2 regions of the Pandoraea sp. NPDC090278 genome follow, and region 2 is predicted to be linked to the other one. Evidence: predicted binding sites of a transcription regulator. Region 2 holds the regulator's gene; the other holds the start of a gene.
What was found. The regulator sigma-54, encoded in region 2, starts transcription at its own class of promoters, with help from an activator protein. The targets are predictions, from matches to a motif close to TGGCANGNAANCTGCTTT.
Positions count from the first base shown of each region.

Region 1 (4,453 bases), on a different contig from region 2:
CACGCACATAAATCGGATCGGACTCGACCCGCACCTCCGGATAGCACGCCTGCAACATCGCCGTATCCAGCCAGTGCGTCGTGGCGCGTCGCCCATTGAGCAACCCCGCCGATGCGAGCACGAACGCCCCCACGCACACTGAACACACGCGCCTCACGCGCGGTGCGTAATCGCGCAACCAGTCGCCCACCGGTCCCGGCACCGCCGGACGATGCGCCACCGCACCACCCACCGCGACCAGCGTGTCGACGTGCATCGCATCCAGCGCCCGCATCGGCTCCGTATGCAACGTGATGCCCGAGCCCGTCTCCACCGGACCGCCATGCTCCGAGACGACCACGGTCTTGTAGGGCGCGTCTTGCCCCTGCTCCGTGAAGTTGCGGATGACGGCGTGAAACGCGTCGAGCGGTCCCGCCAGATCCAGCAGAACGAACGGCGGCACGAGAAGAAACGCGACGAGACGAGGTTGGCTCATGGTGAACGGTCAGTCGATATCAAGCCGTCGCGTGCGCCGGACGGCGCTTCGCATAGACGGCGTACCACACGGTCGCCAGCGCCGCGATCGTCAGCAACGGGAACGTCGCCTGATTGATCGTGGCCCAGCCGAAACGCGCCAGCAATTGCCCGGCGAACAGACTCGCCAGCGCAGTGCCCGCAAAGGTGATGAATTCGTTCGCGGCCTGCGCACGCGCGCGCTCGGCCGGACGGTACGACATCGTGAGCAACGTCGTGCCGCCCACAAACATGAAGTTCCAGCCGACACCGAGAAACGCCAGCGCCGCATAGAAGTACGCCAGACTCGTCGACATCAGCGCGAGGACACCGCACAGCGCCGACATACCGATGCCGAGCAGCAGCACCGGCACTACACCCCAACGCTTCACCAGATGACCGGAGAAGAACGACGGCGCGTACATGCCGACCAGATGCCACTCGATGATGTGTGCACCGTCGTCGATACTGTGGCCGCAGGCGACTGCAGCAATCGGCGTCGCCGTCATCACGAACATCATCACCATGAAGCCGATAAGATTGTTCGCAAGCGCCGCGACGTAAATCGGCTGCCGCATGATCTCGCCCAACGGACGTGCCGGAAGCTCCGCCGCACCGCCCGCCGCCCCACTCGCTGCGTGCACCGGCAAGTCGCGCAGAAAGCCGACGAGTAGCAGCAACGAGATGCCCGACAGGATCGTCACGACGAGATACGAACCGGCGAACGTCACCGGCGCGAGCCAGTCCTTGCTGCCTGCCGCAAGCGCCGGTCCGATCACGGCAGCCAGCACGCCGCCCGTCAGCACGACCGAGATGGCGCGCGGCTTGTCTTCGACAGGCACGACGTCCGCCGCTGCGAGCCGGTAGTAACGCGCAAACGCCTGGAACACCCCCACGCACGCCGTCCCCGCGCAGAACATCGCGAAGTGCTTCTCGTAAATCGCCATCACCGACACCAGACCGCCTACGGTGCCGAACAACGCCCCCAGCGCGAAGCCGAGCCGCTGGCCAAAGCGCTGAATCAGCATCGACGCGAAGATCGTCGTAATCGCCGACGCGACGGTAATGAGCGAGAACGGCAGCGTCGCATAGCCCTTGTCGGACGCCAGCATGTAGCCGACAAGGCCCGTCAGCGTGAGGTCGACGGACAACGCCGCCGTGTAGAGCGCCTGACAGGCGGCGAGTACAGCGGCATAGCGTCGGCCCAGTCGGCGACGCTGGTGTTCGGCAGGCTCGGAAGGTGGCGCGGTGCGCCCGGCAACGGTATCGGTCATGGTGTGATGTCGAGTGAGTGAGATGTCTTCAGTCGCCGTCATCTTGCCGTCAGCCTATTTGGCACGAATGCCAATCATGCATCAAAAAATGCCAGAGCGGCATGTCGGACGCCCTCCGGCGGGGCATTCCCGCACGTCGATCTACCCTGCGCACCTGACGCATGACCACCCCGGAAACCCGGTCTCGTTACCGTCGCCTCATTCCCTGCGGCCTATACTTTTTGAACCACTTCGCGTGGCGTTCATCGCTCGCTGTGGTTCATGCATGCGTCATCAGTCTGTTTGTGCGAGGAGAGCATCATGGCTCGCAAATTCATCGATTGCCGGGAATTCCCCAGCGAAATGAACTGTTCGGTAGCGCTTTGCGCAGACTCCGATAAGGAATTGCTGGAGGCGGCCGTGCAGCACGCGGTCACCGTCCACAAACACGCCGATTCGGCGGAACTGCGTTCGCTTCTGACATCCCTTTTTCATGACGGCACACCGCCCGTAGAATCGCCGCGCAAAGCCTAGGGTCTGTTCACATGTATTCCGGGTGCGCGAACGGATTGGTTCGCGCGCCAAGTCGGTGCGCACCAATACGGCGCGCCGTCGCACCACCGTGTCTCGCGCTTACGGCAGACCGCCTGACAATCTCTCCCCCACCCCCGTCGGCACGCCATCGGCACGTGATGGCCCCTAGTGGCAGGACGCTGGCACGACCCTTGCGTTAATTCCCCGATACCGGATCGACCGGTCTAACCAGGAAAGGGGAAGACGTACCATGAAACGACGCACGCTACTCCAGATGGCGGCCCTCTCGGGCGCCGCATCGCTCACCGGCATGGCGCCCAACTTGTTCGCACAGAGCAAGCAGCCCATCAAGATCGGTGTCCTGCATTCGCTCTCGGGCACGATGGCCATCTCGGAGACGTCGCTCAAGGACGTCGCCCTCATGACCATTGCCGACATCAACGCCAAAGGCGGCGTGATGGGTCGACCGCTCGAAGCCGTGGTCGTCGACCCCGCCTCGAACTGGCCGCTCTTCGCCGAGAAAGCCCGCCAGTTGCTCACCAAGGACAAAGTCGCCGCCGTCTTCGGCTGCTGGACGTCGGTGTCGCGCAAGTCGGTACTGCCTGTCTTCGAAGAACTCAACGGCCTGCTCTACTACCCGGTGCAGTACGAAGGCGAAGAGATGTCGAAGAACGTCTTCTATACGGGCGCTGCGCCGAATCAGCAGGCGATCCCCGCCGTCGAATACGTGATGAGCAAGGAAGGCGGCGGCGCCAAGCGCTTCTTCCTGCTCGGCACCGACTACGTCTATCCTCGAACGACCAACAAGATCCTGCGTGCCTTCCTGCACTCGAAAGGTGTCGACGACAAGGACATTCAGGAGGTCTACACGCCGTTCGGTCACAGCGACTACCAGACCATCGTCGCCAATATCAAACAGTTCGCACAGGGCGGCAAGACCACCGTGATCTCCACGATCAACGGCGATTCGAACGTGCCGTTCTACAAAGAACTCGGCAATCAGGGCATCAAGGCGACGGACGTGCCGGTCGTCGCGTTCTCCGTTGGCGAAGAGGAACTGCGCGGCATCGACACCAAACCGCTCGTGGGGCATCTGGCCGCGTGGAACTACTTCATGTCGGTCAAGAACCCGACCAACGAGGCGTTCAAGAAGGAATGGTTCGCCTATGTGAAGGCCAAGGGCCTGCCCGGCGGCGACAAGCGCGTGACGAACGATCCGATGGAAGCCACGTTCGTGGGCATGCATATGTGGAAGCAGGCCGTCGAGAAGGCGGGCAGCGTGGACGTCGACAAGGTCCGCACCGCCATGATCGGCCAATCGTTCAAGTCGCCGGACGGCTTCGACATGGTCATGGACGGCAATCACCACCTGCACAAGCCGGTGATGATCGGCGAAATTCGCCCGGACGGTCAGTTCAACGTGGTGTGGAAGACGAAGGCGCCGGTGCGCGCCCAACCGTGGAGCCCGTTCATCGCGGGTAACGAAGGCAAGCCCGACAAGGTCTGATCTTCCTTCCATTCCTTGCGCCGGAGCCGCACCCCGCGCTTCCGGCGCATGCAGAGGTTTCGCATGATAACGATAAGACGCTGGACCGCTGCCGCCCTTGTCCTGCTTTCGCTGGGCGCTGCGCTGACAATCTCCCACCCCGCACGTGCCGCCGTCACCGACGCCGACCTCACCGCCCTCGCGGGCGACGACTTCGACGCCAAGGCACAAGCCATCGATCACCTCGCTGCCGACGGTTCGCCGCAGGCGGCTGCGCTCCTCAAGGCACTCGCCGACGACTCGGCCGTGACCGTGGGCGAGCGCCTCGCGATTCAAAAGGACGACAAATACGTCGATCCCATTACGGGTGCGCCGGTCAAAGCCGACGACGCCGGGTCGCTCACGCTGAACAACGTGCTGCGCGCAAAGGTGGCCACGGCCGCCGCCGCCGGTGCGCTGCTCTCGACCGACCGCGACGCGCGTGCGCAAGCCATCGATACGATGTTGCAGAACCCGTCGCCCGCGTTCAAGACACTGATCGAACAAGCGCGTCAGAAGGAAACCGATCCCGCGTTGCGCAAACGTCTCGATCAACTCTGGGCGCAGTCGGCGCTGCACGACACCGATCCGAAGAAGCGCCGTGAAGCCATCGATCTGATTGCGGCAGCAGGCGATCCGCAGATGCGCG
Region 1 covers NZ_JBIVYJ010000002.1:687,002-691,454, reverse strand. The annotation lists gene ACIQWO_RS11450 (GlxA family transcriptional regulator) at 1-475, opposite strand, end outside; gene ACIQWO_RS11445 (MFS transporter) at 495-1,766, opposite strand; gene ACIQWO_RS11440 (DUF1059 domain-containing protein) at 2,067-2,279, shown strand; gene urtA (urea ABC transporter substrate-binding protein) at 2,590-3,786, shown strand; gene urtB (urea ABC transporter permease subunit UrtB) at 3,850-4,453, shown strand, end outside.
Region 1: the regulator sigma-54 is predicted to act here: its motif matches at 2,460-2,477, upstream of urtA (urea ABC transporter substrate-binding protein).

Region 2 (4,453 bases):
TGCTCGGCCCGAACGGCGCGGGCAAGACAACGTCGTTCTACATGATCGTGGGACTGGTGCCTGCCGACGATGGTGAAATCCAGCTCGACGGCAACCTCATCAGCGAACTGCCGATCCACGAACGCGCCCGCATGGGTGTCTCGTATCTGCCGCAGGAAGCCTCGGTGTTCCGCAAGCTCACGGTCGAAGACAACATTCGCGCCGTGCTCGAATTGCAGGTCGATGCGCAGGGCAAGCCCCTCAAGCGCGACGAAATCGAACGCCGCATTGAAGCCCTGCTCGACGAGCTTCAGGTCGGCCATCTGCGCGAGAATCCGGCGATGTCGCTCTCGGGCGGCGAGCGTCGTCGCGTGGAAATCGCGCGCGCTCTGGCCACACAGCCGCGTTTTATTTTGCTCGACGAACCATTCGCGGGCGTCGACCCGATCGCTGTGCTGGAAATTCAGCGAATCGTGCGCTTTCTCAAGGACCGAGGCATCGGTGTCCTGATTACCGACCACAACGTGCGCGAGACGCTGGGTATCTGCGATCACGCATACATCATCAGCGAAGGCTCGGTGCTCGCCGCCGGCACGCCTGACCAGATCGTTGCCGACGAAAGCGTCCGCCGCGTCTATCTGGGCGAAAATTTCCGGATGTAAAGCAGATTTTTCGCATGTAAACCCTGCCTCCGATAGGAGTCAGGGACGGTTCCGTTGGCGTGACAAAGCCTCTACAATGAAGGCGAGACCGCTATGAAACCGACTCTTCAACTCCGCACCTCTCAGCACCTGACCCTCACGCCCCAGTTGCAGCAATCGATCCGGTTGTTGCAACTGTCGACGCTCGAACTTCAGCAGGAAGTCGAGCACGCCCTCACCCAGAACCCGATGCTCGAACGCGAGGACGATTGGCTCGCCGGTTCGGTACGTGTAGGCACGGACGGGTCGCTGCGCAACGAGCGGAGTTCGTCGTCGAGCAGTTCGAACGACAACGGCCCCGAAGCCGCCAACGGTCACGACGAAGCGCGTGAACTCGACGGCGAGGCCCGCTTCGACGACAACGCGTCGGATAACGGCAGCGACTGGAGCCTGAACGACTTCGCCCGCTCCGGCAGCGCATCGGACGACGACGACAATGCGCGTCCTCAGTTGCACGTCGACCATCCCAATCTCCGCGAACATCTGCTGGCCCAGTTGCGCCTGACCAAGGCTGCGCCGCGCGACCGCGCGCTGGTGGAGTTCCTGATCGAATCGCTGGACGAGGACGGCTACCTCGGCAGCCTGCTCGACGAGATTCAGGCTGAAATGCCCGAAGAGCTGGCGCTCGAAACGGAAGAGATCAACGCGGCGCTGGCGCTGCTGCAAAGCTTCGACCCGGCGGGCGTGGGTGCCCGGAGCCCGGCCGAATGCCTGCGTCTGCAGCTCCAGCGACTGCCCGCAAGCGGCGTACGTACCCTCTCGCTGCGCATCGTCACCGATCACCTGGAACTGCTGGCCGCGCGCGATTACACGCGTCTGCGTCGCCTGCTGGGTGTCGGCGAAGACGGCCTGCGCGCCGCGCATCAGCTGATTCGCTCGCTGGACCCCTTCCCGGGTGCAGCGTACGGTGCGCCTCAGGCCGACTACGTCGTGCCGGACGTGCTGGTACGCAAGCAGGGGAGCGGCTGGACGGCGGAGCTGAATCCGGAAGTGATGCCGCGTCTGCGCATCAACGAGATGTATGCGCGCATTCTCCGAAATAACCGGAACGATCCGGGAACCGGCAACCTCCAACAGCAGTTGCAGGAAGCGCGCTGGCTGATCAAGAACATTCAGCAACGCTTCGACACGATCCTGCGGGTCGCGCAGGCGATTGTCGAGCGTCAAAAGAACTTCTTCACGCATGGCGAAATCGGCATGCGGCCCTTGGTTTTACGCGAGATTGCTGATACGCTGGGTTTACATGAATCCACGATTTCACGGGTGACAACGAGTAAGTACATGCTCACTCCATTTGGAACCTTTGAGCTTAAGTACTTCTTCGGATCACACGTGGCAACGGAAGCCGGAGGCGCTGCGTCATCGACCGCTATCCGCGCACTCATCAAGCAACTCATAGGAGCAGAAGACCCGCAGAGCCCCCTTTCCGATAGCCGTATCGCGGAACTGCTGGCAGAGCAAGGTTTTGTGGTGGCGCGGCGCACTGTCGCGAAGTACCGCGAGGCCATGCGAATCCCCGCAGTGAACTTGCGCAAATCTTTGTAGGACAGTCCTGGTGCGCCATGTTGGCCGCTGGGGCATAACGCCGCAGTGCGACATTGCGTCACGTCAATGGCTCGCACCCTCGCTAGCCAGCGTCAACGTTGACGCGGCCTGCACTTCGGCATTTCAGCAAGGAGAGCAGCTATGAATCTGAAGATCAGTGGACACCATCTCGAACTCACGCCTTCGCTGCGCGAATTTGTCGTCAACAAGCTCGATCGAGTGTTGAGGCATTTCGACCAGCTAATTGGCGCCGAGGTGATCCTCTCTGTCGACAAAACCAAGGAGAAGAGCGGACGCCAGATCGCGAGCGTCACGGTGTTTCTCAAGGGCAAAGAAATTTTCGTCGAGAAGTGTGACGAGAATATGTACACCGCCATCGACAAGCTGATCGACATGCTCGACCGCAAGGTAGTGCAGTACAAGGATAAGGTTCAGGATCACGGTCGCGAGGCCATCAAGCACCACGAACTTCCTCCTGAGGCGGAACCGCTGCAATAGCATCGTTCAGGCGTGGTAATCGCACTGGCTGATACCGACGAAAACCCGCAAGGAACCACCCGAGCGCATATCCGTCTGTTGTAAGTCTGGCATCACCCACCGCGGGGCCGTTGAACGGCCCCTTTTGTATGGTTCGTCCCACTTCCGTGACTTGCCGCGAGCGCGGCGGCGAGTGGTCTATAATGCGAGGTCAATCGGGGGTTGGAGGGCGACTAAGCGTTCGCCCGCATTACAAGATGAACCGTTTAGCCAAACTCATACTCGAGTCCAACATCCTGCTTGGACTGTCCGTTACCAGCAAGAAGCGCCTGTTCGAACAGGTCGGCCTCCTCTTCGAGAACAACGCCGGGCTTTCGCGCGCTGTGGTGACCGACAATCTGTTCGCCCGCGAGCGTCTCGGCTCGACGGGGCTTGGCGAAGGCGTGGCGATTCCGCATGGACGCATCAAGGGCCTGAAGGTCCCGGCCGCCGCGTTCATCCGCCTGGAAGAGGCCATTCCGTTCGAAGCGCCCGACGGTCAGCCCGTCTCCCTCCTGTTCGTGTTGCTGGTGCCCGAGCAGGCGACGCAGCAGCACCTCGAAATCCTGTCCGAAATTGCCCAGTTGCTCTCGGACCCGGAGATGCGCAGTATCCTGATCAACGCGCCCAGCGCCAAGGATGTCCATACCGCGCTGACGAACTGGAAGCCCTGAGTCGTCCCGAGTCGTCTGCGCACCGGTACGAATCGCCGCGAACACACACGAATTCCGTAGCTCCCACACCCAACCGAACGAGGCGACGCGGTGGAACTGACCGGCATCAACGCGCAAAGCATTTTCGACGACAACGCCGCGACGTTGCGTCTGTCGTGGCTCACGGGCCATGAAGGTTGGGAGCGCGGCTTCACGCCGGAGAGCGTGGCCACGGCCACCTCCAGCGCTGACCTCGTGGGCCACTTGAACCTCATCCACCCGAACCGGATTCAGGTGCTCGGCGAAGCCGAGCTGCGCTACTACCAGCGTCTCACGGACGAAAACCGCAAGCGTCACATGGGCGAAGTCATCGCGCTGGAACCGCCGTTCCTCGTGGTGGCAGACGGCCTCGAAGCGCCGCCCGATCTGGTGCTCCGCTGTACACGCTCCTCCACCCCGCTGTTCACCACGCCGCTGTCGACGGCCTCCGTCATCGACAGCCTGCGTCTGTACATTTCTCGTGTTTTCGCACCGCGTTGCACGATGCACGGCGTTTTCATCGACATTCTGGGCATGGGCGTGCTGCTCACCGGCGACTCCGGTCTCGGCAAGAGCGAACTCGGTCTGGAACTGATCAGCCGTGGACACGGCCTGGTGGCCGACGATGCGGTCGATTTCGTGCGTCTCGGGCCGGATTTCGTCGAAGGCCGCTGCCCGCCGCTGCTGCAAAACCTGTTGGAAGTGCGCGGTCTCGGTCTGCTCGACATCAAGACCATCTTCGGTGAAACGGCGGTGCGCCGGAAGATGAAGCTCAAGCTGATCGTGCAGCTGGTGCGCCGTCCCGATGGCGAATTCCAGCGTCTGCCGCTCGAAGCGCAGACGGTGGACGTGCTGGGCCTGCCGATCAACAAGGTGATTCTGCAAGTGGCCGCCGGGCGAAACCTCGCCGTGTTGGTCGAAGCGGCCGTGCGCAACACGATTCTGCAACTGCGCGGGATCGATACGCTCAAGGACTTCATGGAGCGTCAGCGCCAGGCCATGCAGGACCCGGACGGCATG
Region 2 covers NZ_JBIVYJ010000004.1:70,425-74,877, reverse strand. The annotation lists gene lptB (LPS export ABC transporter ATP-binding protein) at 1-641, shown strand, start outside; gene ACIQWO_RS15490 (RNA polymerase factor sigma-54) at 735-2,225, shown strand; gene hpf (ribosome hibernation-promoting factor, HPF/YfiA family) at 2,367-2,723, shown strand; gene ptsN (PTS IIA-like nitrogen regulatory protein PtsN) at 2,960-3,415, shown strand; gene hprK (HPr(Ser) kinase/phosphatase) at 3,506-4,453, shown strand, end outside.